One region of the Ruegeria sp. YTSC002 genome, then DNA from elsewhere that is predicted to be linked to it. Evidence: riboswitches for the same ligand, from Rfam matches in the RefSeq annotation. Region 1 holds a riboswitch; each other region holds the start of a gene.
What was found. Region 1 has a riboswitch for cobalamin ahead of AC2FFD_RS05560 (DUF1636 family protein). Riboswitches for the same ligand answer to the same signal wherever they lie in the genome.
Positions count from the first base shown of each region.

Region 2: it holds a riboswitch for cobalamin, as region 1 does, so the genes downstream of both, AC2FFD_RS14250 (hypothetical protein) here and AC2FFD_RS05560 (DUF1636 family protein) in region 1, are expected to answer to the same signal.
Region 3: it holds a riboswitch for cobalamin, as region 1 does, so the genes downstream of both, AC2FFD_RS20800 (hypothetical protein) here and AC2FFD_RS05560 (DUF1636 family protein) in region 1, are expected to answer to the same signal.

Region 1 is NZ_JBXWML010000002.1:81,379-84,648, reverse strand. It holds gene AC2FFD_RS05570 (ABC transporter substrate-binding protein) at 1-286, opposite strand, end outside; gene AC2FFD_RS05565 (ABC transporter ATP-binding protein) at 303-1,076, opposite strand; gene AC2FFD_RS05560 (DUF1636 family protein) at 1,073-1,429, opposite strand; cobalamin riboswitch at 1,527-1,723, opposite strand; gene AC2FFD_RS05555 (D-lyxose/D-mannose family sugar isomerase) at 1,823-2,488, opposite strand; gene AC2FFD_RS05550 (carbohydrate kinase family protein) at 2,505-3,270, opposite strand, start outside.
Region 2 is NZ_JBXWML010000007.1:50,462-53,731, forward strand. It holds gene AC2FFD_RS14245 (mechanosensitive ion channel family protein) at 1-491, shown strand, start outside; gene AC2FFD_RS14250 (hypothetical protein) at 847-1,143, opposite strand; cobalamin riboswitch at 1,402-1,605, opposite strand; gene AC2FFD_RS14255 (hypothetical protein) at 2,132-2,356, shown strand; gene AC2FFD_RS14260 (DUF3833 family protein) at 2,386-2,928, opposite strand; gene AC2FFD_RS14265 (DUF3833 domain-containing protein) at 2,925-3,270, opposite strand, start outside.
Region 3 is NZ_JBXWML010000017.1:8,684-11,953, forward strand. It holds gene AC2FFD_RS20790 (DNA polymerase III subunit gamma/tau) at 1-733, opposite strand, end outside; gene AC2FFD_RS20795 (protein-tyrosine phosphatase family protein) at 905-1,417, shown strand; gene AC2FFD_RS20800 (hypothetical protein) at 1,409-1,816, opposite strand; cobalamin riboswitch at 1,908-2,129, opposite strand; gene AC2FFD_RS20805 (alpha/beta hydrolase family protein) at 2,200-3,120, shown strand; gene rsgA (ribosome small subunit-dependent GTPase A) at 3,160-3,270, opposite strand, start outside.

The DNA.
Region 1 (3,270 bases):
TTTCAATGGTCGGGTATTTGGGGGCAAGCTCTGGGATATCGCCACGCTGAGCATCAAAATCAGGGCTTGTTTTGTACCAGCCGGTAATTCCGGTAAGCCCCACGATCTTGTCCTGAAGGCCGAGCGCAAAGGCCATATCCGTCATGTTCATGTCATGCACGACCAGACGTTCCGGCGCCGAGTCAAAAGCCAGCGGTTCGCCGCAATTGTCCACGGTGACGCCCTCTGCTGCCGCGCCACCTGCCAAGCCAGCGAAGACGACCACCGGCCAGAGTTTCTGCATCATATGTAAGCTCCTGTTATTATGACAATTTCCGTTTTCGGATATCCAGTGCGGGGATCATGCGGCCTTCGTGCTGAAAGCACAGATAATCCACGCCGAATGTCTCACGTACCCGGTCTGGGGTCAGAACTTCGCCAACAGGCCCGAACCCTGTCAGACGCGTAGCCTTCATCAACGCCACATGGGTGGCGAATTCCGGGATCATGACCAGATCATGGACGATCATGACGACCGTTACCCCCAGATCAGCGACCAGAGACAGCATGTGCCCCTTGGCATCGGGGTCCAGATGGTTGGTTGGCTCGTCCAGAAACAGCAAGGACGGGTTCTGGGCCAACGCGCGCGCGATATGTGCGCGCTGACGTTCTCCGCCGGACAGCTGACCCATCGTTTTGTTGGCAAAATGCGATAGCTCGGTCGTCGTCAGCACCCGTTCAAGATCAGCCTTGTGCTGAGCCACCGAACGTTCGCCCTGAATCGGGATTTGTCCCAGCGCAACGTAGTCTTGCAGGCGCATCCGTCCGTCGGGCATTTCCTGCTGTCCGACCACAGCAATGGAGCGGGCGCGTTGGCGGGCGGACAGGGTACGAAGGCTTTGGCCTTCTATCCAAACATCACCCAAGGCAATCCGTTCAATCCCGCACAGCAGTTTCAATAGAGTGGTCTTACCGGCGCCGTTCGGCCCGGCGATTGCCAGAATTGATCCTTCTTCCAGACGAAAGGATACATCCTGCAACAGGATATCACCATTGAGCGCGTAGTACTCCAGATCCTCGGCAACCAGAAAGCTCATGATGTCCCTCGGGATGGCAAAGCGGGTATTCGCGACAGGGTCTTTGCGAAAAGGGCAGGAGGGCGGTCCGAAGCGCTGGTCCAGCCATCGTCGCTGTCGCCGAACTGGGTCGCGAATTCGACCAGGGCATCCAGGTCGTGTGATGTCTTAATGTCGCCGAACAGGTACTGCGCTTTGCCTGCGGCCTGAAATCCGACGGTCATGGCCCGTTCACAACCTGCCATGCAGGCCACCATTCGGGTTTCAAAACCGTCAGGCAGCTGAGCATCCAGCGCGTCTTGCGCAGCCTCGGCAGACATCGTCCCCTGACATGTTGAACAGATCAGAACGTAGTGATCAGAATAGCAGGTCATTGCCGTCTCCGTCGTTTGCCAGATGCAGACAGAGGGCACATACCCAGATATTACGCAAACGCGCCATCAAGCCTCCTTCGGGGACGCCCCGCCCCGGGTTGGTTACCATGCGATGGCAGGTCTCCTGACTTGCGGGTCAAGGCTCGGCCCACCTTCCCAACCCATACGGGTCAGTGGTGAAGTGGCGTCGCTCTCCGCTTACAGTTGCGGGGGCAGTCACGGACTTGGCACATTCCAGCGCCGCACCGTGTTCCCATTTTCATCCCTTACGGAACCATCCCGCTCAGCTAGTCCGGCTATGCCAGACTTGTCAAGCGGCAGGCGAAAGGGTGGTGGATGGAATTGCAACAGTTGAGCCAGCGATCCTGCTGCGCCAGCCCGGACCGAACGGTGTCAATAGTCTGATACAAGAAGAAAATCCGGATCGGTATCTTCCTCGACCTTCGAAAACCGTGGGATCGGCTCTTCGAACACATTGTCCGTACGGTCGTCATTCACGGTCGATACCTCGCCAATAAGGCAATCGCCGCGCTCGGCCCAGAAAGCGTGCCAGATGCCGGGCATCAAAGTTACGCTTTGCCCCGGCTTCAGCCGCAAGTGTTCTCCGGGTTGCAAGGTTACAGGGCAGGCATCGCTTGGGACCGTCACCGGATTGTCGCGGTCGACGCCACCGTTTGGATCCGACGCATGAATTTCCAGAACGAGGTCGCCGCCGCCCCGGTTGATGATGTCTTCTGCCTTGACGATATGCCGGTGCATCGGAGAAAGCTGATTGTCTTTCGAGATCAACAGTTTTTCCGCATAGAGCATCCCGCGCCCGGATTTCAGATCCTTCGCCTCGCCATTGCGCAGAGTGAACAGAAACAGTCCAAGTTCGTCGAAACGGCCTTGTGCGTAATCGGTTATGTCCCATCCCAACCCGCGGCCGCGGATCGTTTCCGCCAGAGGGCTGCGCATTTTCTCGGGCGACCAATCCGCAAAGGGTGGCAACACGGCACCGAAGGACTGAATGAATGCTTGTGCCTGGGTCTTGATACGGTTGATTTCGGAACGTTTCATCATGCTATCCCGCAGGTCAAAGTTCGTGCGCCCAGGGGGGTTCCGCCCCGGCTCGGGAAACGGTCACGGCCGCCACGTCAGCGCCCAGTTCCATGGCTGCTTGCAGGCTTTCAGCCGTCAATCCGCGCAGACCTGATTTGGTCAGATGCCCTGCACGGCTGAGACCGGTCAGGACGCCGGCGTTGAACGTGTCACCTGCGCCGATCGTGTCGACCACTTCAACGGGCTTCACAGGAACCGAGACTTCGGAACCATCCGCCAGATAGCCGTGCGCCCCGTCGCTGCCACGCGTGACGATGACAACGGAAGGACCCGCCTGCAACAGCACAGACGCCTTCGCGGCTTCGGATTCAGCGCCCGGAATGATCCAGTCCAGGTCCTCGTCTGAAACCTTGACGATATCCGCTTGTGAGATCATGCGGTTCAAACGCGCTCTGAACCGGGTTTGATCCTTGATGAAACCCGGGCGGATATTCGGATCCAGCATCACCGCCCGGTCGGAACCGTGGCGGTCCAGAAGGGCGGCATAGGCATCTGCGCAAGGTTCACAGGCAAGGCTGATTCCGCCGAGATACAGGGCAGAGACAGCAGGAAGCTGATCGGGCATGTCTTCGGGCAGCAACATCCGGCCCGCGGTGTTTTCATCAACAAAGCTGTAAGTCGCGTGCCCTTCCGAGAGCTGCACAAAGGCAAGCGTGGTAGGACGGTCCGAGATGATCACATGTGTCGTGTCCACATGACTGGCCTTCAGCGCATCGATCAATTGCTGGCCGAACATGTCC
Region 2 (3,270 bases), on a different contig from region 1:
CGCTCAAGATCGGCGATTTCGTCGACGTGAATGGGGTGCTCGGAACTGTAAAAGATATCACCCTGAACTACACCGAAATTGCGGATATGGGGAACGTCAAGGTTATCGTTCCCAACGCCGAGGTGTGGGGAAACACCATCAAGAACTATTCCGTCTACGAGACCCGTCGTGCCGAGTGGACGTTTGGCGTTGGATACGGCGTCAACTTGGCGGAGGCCGAGCGCGTCATTCGCGAGACGATCATGTCGGACGCCCGTTCGCTGGCTGACCCCGAACCGTTCATCCAGGTGAACAATCTTGGCAGCAGCAGCGTCGATTTTCTTGTCCGCGTCTGGTGCAAGTCTTCGGACTACTTCCAATACCAGGCAGACATGAAGCGCAAAGTCAAAGAGGCGTTGGACGAAGCGGATATCAATATTCCGTTTCCGACCCGCACTCTGTTGATTGAAGGCGAAAAGACTCAGCGAGAAAAAGCGATCGCGGCAGAGTAACCTTGACTGTTGACCCCAGATGCCTGAAGCCAGCACTCTTCAGACAAAATTAGGGGTTTGAGCAACGGAGGTGCGGTCATCGGGCTGGGTCGCTAAAATGATTGCCGCGACTGAAACGCCAAAATGAGTTGGCCTGATCCTCTCCCAATGAAGTGGTCCGCCATTATGCTTGGGAAAACCGAAGATCAGCATGGCAACGAAGAGACACAAGCCAGAGGAGATTGTCACGAATAGTAATCCTTGGGCTAGAACCTGAGCGGCAGTACCTGTCTTGGTAGGCCCAGCGCTGGTCAATATGATCCTAATCAGTCATTTCACGCTCAGACTCCGGCTGGCTCGAAGCTCAAACATGCAATTAAGTCCACTTGGCATCCCAGGGCAGGCAAACGGTCGTGCCAACCTTCTTACCTATCTCGATGCCTGTCTGGTCGAAGCGACGCATGAACTCAGCGCCCGACTCGTCTTGTCTCCGTTGCAAAGTGACAGCTTCCTCTGAATCCGAAACGCTCACTATGGCACGATGAACGTCCTCTTTCAGATTGGGGGGGCAGCCGTTTTCGGTCGAAATCGGGCTCCCGTGCTTGTCAAAGAACTCGCCCGGAGTGACGACGACTTTGAACTGGTTTCCTGCGTCCTTTTCCGGTTTTTCCACCCTGCTTGTGTGACGTCAGCGCCAATGGGACAGTTTAAGTCGATTTGATAAGAGAGGGTTTCTGGCACATCGTACCCACCAAGGAGTGGAGATGAGACAGAAACCCGGAACACGCAAGAGCCACGGCGAGAAGGTTGTCAATGACATCCGCCGTGCCACACGCAAACAGTATTCGGCCGAAGAGAAGACCAGGATCGAGCTGGACGGCCTCAAGGGCGAGGACCACGTCCGAAACCCGTGCCCCCACCGCCACCCGCGGTTTGACATATCTGCAAGGCTGGTTTCCGGACTTGAAAGGGGCTTGCACCCGGTTGCGACACCTTCCCGGGATCCTCGTCCCAGTGGTTGATTGTCGAACCTGACCTTCCTTACCGTTGCGGGGGCAGTGCCGGAATTCCACCGGCTTCCCAATTCTCCGCTGCCTGAGAATCAAACAGCGGCACCTCACGATGGCAGCGTACTTTTTACCCGCTTGGGCGCTGAAATGCTGGCGGCATTTCCGGTTTCAAAACAGACATGGAAACATTCCGGCAAAGTGGACAGCACCGGGATCACGGTCCTTGGCTGAGGGGCGTGGCAGGCCCGCAAGCACGGCGTTCTGCGGGTCCAATGGCCTTGCGGTGTATGCGGCCACGTCTGACATCCACGCCGTCAAACTGACCCCCAACCGCGACGGCGACGGCCTGGTCGCTGTGATCAGAAACGAAACGTTGCGCGTCGCCTGACCTTGGCTGGGAAAGAGAGTGTCAGGCCAAAGGAAAGCGGTTTGCAGCAATGCCCGTTTGGGTGACGTTGATCCGTGCGGGATGGTGCTGGCTTGCCATGAGGCAGGTAAAGACGGCGAATATCCGTCATGCGAGAGTTGCCAGCCCATCCTGTCAACGGATGGTAGAAAACCTCATTTTGTCCATAAAAAATTGTCTTTTTTCGGAAAAACCATTACGTTTTCCGACAATGGTGGAAAACACCGGAGGCAGTAAGAGAGCAGATGCCAAAACCGAAAACAGGTGTTTTGCGGGCAAGGGTTCCTGCGCGCCTCATGGGAAAACGGGATGGTCTGTTTTTCCTCTGGGGGCAGATAGAACGCGCGCGTTTGAAAATCGAATGCGGCGAACGCGCCGAGGGCGCAGCCTCGGACGGGCCAAGGGCGAACACGGCCGGAGAGGTCAAGGGATCGACGACCGCATTGGTGGACGAGTTTATTTTCTACTGACTGTTGTGATGAAACCGGGCCTGGCGGCCCTATTTCTTCTCGAAGAACAGGATGACTTCACCCAGACGGACGCCATAGCGTGAGACATACGCGCGGTTCAGCAGACGGTCGTCATCCAGCAGCCACATCCAGTCGTCGAACTTGACACGCATGGTCCCGTTCTTGATCGGCAGGTCGATCTTGTATTTCCAGTTGAACGTATCCCCGCGTTCAATCCCGCTGGCGGTGCCCAGTACGCCAGGCGCCGTACCGGTCCATGTATCCTCTCCGGTTTTGGTCAATGTCCAGATGCGTTGTTCCGTCGCGCCATCATCGTAGACGAAGTCTTCGATCAGGGTCAGGGTTTCGCCGTCCCATGTCCCGTCGATATCAACCGTGAATCTGCGGGGGATATTTCCCAGAACATCCTGAAACTGACCGTAGGCCACGGTTTTACCGTCGAAGAATTCCTCGAGGTTCAACTGTCGGTCCGACAGAAATGTTTTTGGTACTTTGGGTTTGCTGGAGCAGGCCGCCAGAAGCGCGAGACTCGTGATGGCGACGCAGGCGATGAAAGAGCGAAAGGTGATCATTGCAACGGCTTCCCTTCCGAAGTCGCGTCATACCCGTTCGAACCAATCGCGTGGATCGGTTTTGATTTCGGGTTTGCACGCATCGTGGCGACAAGTTCCGCGACCTTGATGCCGAATTTGCGCATCTCGGACCGGTTCATGATGACGCCGGTTTCTGTCAGGTACATCCAGTCGGTGACATCCAGAGTATGCCCGCCAGCGTCCTCGGGCAGGATGATGCGATAGGTGAGTTTCACGGTTGACCCCGAGATGACACCCCGACCTTCGCCCACGATATCATCCGCCATTGCCGTGAATGTGTCTCCGGTTCCCAGCGTCAGGTACCATTTGCGGGTCATCTGT
Region 3 (3,270 bases), on a different contig from region 1:
CGGTCGTCTCGCCAGCCCCGTGTGAAATCGCCTGATCCAGCAACGAGGTCGCATCCCGGGCCGATCCTTCCGCTGCTCGGGTGATCAGCGCCAGCGCGTCTTCGGCGATCCGGGCGTTTTCCGATTCGGCGATCTTGCGCAGAAGGCCAATCATGTCTTCGGGTTCAATCCGGCGCAGGTCGAACCGCTGGCAGCGGGAAAGCACAGTGACAGGCACTTTGCGGATTTCAGTGGTCGCGAAGATGAACTTCACATGCGCGGGCGGTTCTTCCAACGTCTTGAGCAGCGCGTTGAAGGCGCTGGTCGAGAGCATGTGGACCTCGTCGATGATATAAATCTTGTAACGCGCGCTGGCGGCGCGATAGCGCACGCTGTCGATGATCTCGCGGATATCGTTGACGCCTGTGCGGCTGGCGGCGTCCATCTCCATCACGTCGACATGGCGGCCTTCCATGATGGCGACACAATGTTCGCACTGACCGCAGGGTTCGGTTGTGGGGCCGCCGGTTCCGTCCGGACCGATGCAATTCATGCCCTTAGCGATGATCCTCGCGGTCGTGGTTTTGCCGGTGCCACGAATGCCAGTCATGATGAAGGCCTGCGCGATCCGATCGGCCGCGAACGCGTTTTTCAGGGTGCGCACCATGGCATCCTGACCCACCAGATCGGCAAAGGTTTCCGGGCGATATTTGCGGGCGAGAACCTGATAGGCGGGGCTGGAGCTGTCTGTCATGTCTTCTCGTTGGGATTCGGGGCTTGGGCACAGCGTAGTGGCCACCGTTGCCCGCGTCCACAGCGTGGTGTGATGATTTTTGTTTTAGAAACGAGTCGCTTTCGCACTAAACTGCGTTAGCAGATTTAATGGCTCATTTTTGTAAAGAGTTCTTTGGGGAGGACACGTTTCATGTCGCAGTTGGTGATCTACGCCCTGCAAGTCGGTGGCGGAACGCTGGCACTGACCTCGATGCCCGGACGTGGCGGGGATTATTTCAGCGATCTGGATATGATCGCAGGCTGGCAGCCGGGGCTTGTTGTATCGATGACAACGGATGTCGAGATGCTTCAGGATGGGGCGAAGGATTTCGGCAGCGACATTCAAAGCCGCGCCAGCAGATGGGTTCACCTGCCGATCGAAGATTTCGGAGCGCCGACACAAGCGATTGATGACGCGTGGCCGTCCGTCAGCGCCGCAGCCCGACACGCGCTGTCAGGAGGAGGTCGCGTTTTGGTGCATTGCCGTGGGGGCTGTGGCAGGTCAGGTATGGTTGTTCTGCGGCTGATGATTGAATGCGGCGAACGCGCGGACACAGCGCTGGAACGATTGCGGGCGGTGCGCCCCTGCGCCGTCGAAACGGATGCGCAACTGGCCTGGGCCTCGCAGCGTGCGCAGGCACAGGTCAGTCTGGACTCAGATTGAAATCTGCGCGGGCGCGCAAACAGGTTTTCGCGGCCGGATCGTGGAAACTTCGATCATCGCGCAGGGTGGGGTTTGCACGACGCCGGATGGCATCGCACTGACCGTGTTTCGGAAGATCAGGTCGGCATAACCGTTCAGCGGCTCAATTGCGGCTTCGGGCTGCGTGCCGCAAAAGACACGAATGCTGTCTGATTGCGCGCGGAAAATTGCATGACATCCTTCGGTGCAATGTGACAGCTCGCTGCTGCCCTCAATCTCGAAATCATCACTTGTGGCCGAGGTCGCCTGGGTCATGGCTTCGGATATCGAGCGCGCCAGCCGCGCCAAAGCGGGGCAGGTTTTGCCCGTCCGCTGACATACTGTTGCACTGAATTCATGCGTTTTTGTCTTCCAGATCATCCTGCGCCCTCCGCGCGTGGTGGACAGGATATTTGGGACAGGTGGGACAGCGTGATGCCGTCAGGACCTGCCCGGACACCCCGTCCGAGTTTCGGTTTCGTTTCCGATGGCAGGTCTCCTGACTTGCGGGTCATCGCTTTGCCGACCTTCCCAGCCTTTGGGGCCAGTGGTGTTTTGGCATCGCTTACCGTTTACAGTTGCGGGGGCAGTCGCGGATTTGGTTGTTGCCTGCATGACCAGACATTACCGCACCGTGTTCCCTTTTCATCCCGACCCCTTGTGGAGGCCGGAAACCATCACACAACCGCTAGCGTTTGAGTACGCATCGAGTCAAGCCGATCTTTTGGCCGGACGCTTGGTCATGCTGGATACGATGTAGGTTCATGCATAATGTCGAGGGTGTCGAGGTTCGGAAACCGGATTTACCAAGCGAAAAGCAAGAGATCATGTTGGATACAGAGCAAACGGTATTGACCGAGGAGTTTCGCTTTCCTTCCGGGCAGAAAACACTGTCCGCCCGATTGTATAGCCCGCTGACTTCGCCCGAAATCGTCGTCGTGCTGAACAGTGCAACGGGTGTGCCGCGTGATTATTACCGTCATTTCGCACGATGGCTTGCCGCTGAGAAGGGTATGGCCTGCCTGACCTATGACTATCGCGATTATGGGCATTCCTTGACCGGCCGCCTGAAAGACTCGCGTGCGACCATGGCGGATTGGGCCTTGATCGACATGCCCGCGGCACGGGCGGAAATGCGTCGGCGATACCCGAATGCGAAACACTGGACCATCGGCCATTCCGTCGGCGCGATGTTGGGGCCTGTGCAACCGGATATCGATCTGATTGACCGGATGATCTGTGTGTGTTCGGGGCTTGTGACCCTAAGCGACCATCCGTGGCCCTATCGGGGTTTGGCGGGGTTGTTCTGGTACGGCCATGCTCCGCTTTTGGCCCGAGCCCTTGGCTACCTTCCCGGAAAGGCGATCGGGTTTGGCTCGGACCTGCCGGCATCGGTCTATTGGCAGTGGCGCAAATGGTGTACCGCGCCTTTGAATTATGTGCCTGAAATCGGGCATGAGTTACCTGCGGCGCAGTGGAAGGATTCTGGAACGCCCGTGGATTTGCTCACCTTCGAGGACGACCAGATGGTGCCGCCGGAAGCGGTTTGGCGGCTTGCGGAACTATACGGCCCCGATGCCAACCGTCACCTGCTGAGCCCCGCCGATTTCGGGTTGCCTGAGGTTGGACACATCGGAGCATTTGCCCGGCGCAACGCAGCGGTTTGGCCGCGACTGATCGCCTGACCAGACGCGGCGCAGGACGGGCCGGGCACCGTCCTGCCATCACCGGTTACGAAGCTTCTTTTCCTTCATGACGCCACGGACCATCTTGCCGAACGCTTTGTCCCGCGCCCGGGACTGCGCGACAGTTTCTGAGTTGCGCTGATCTTCGCG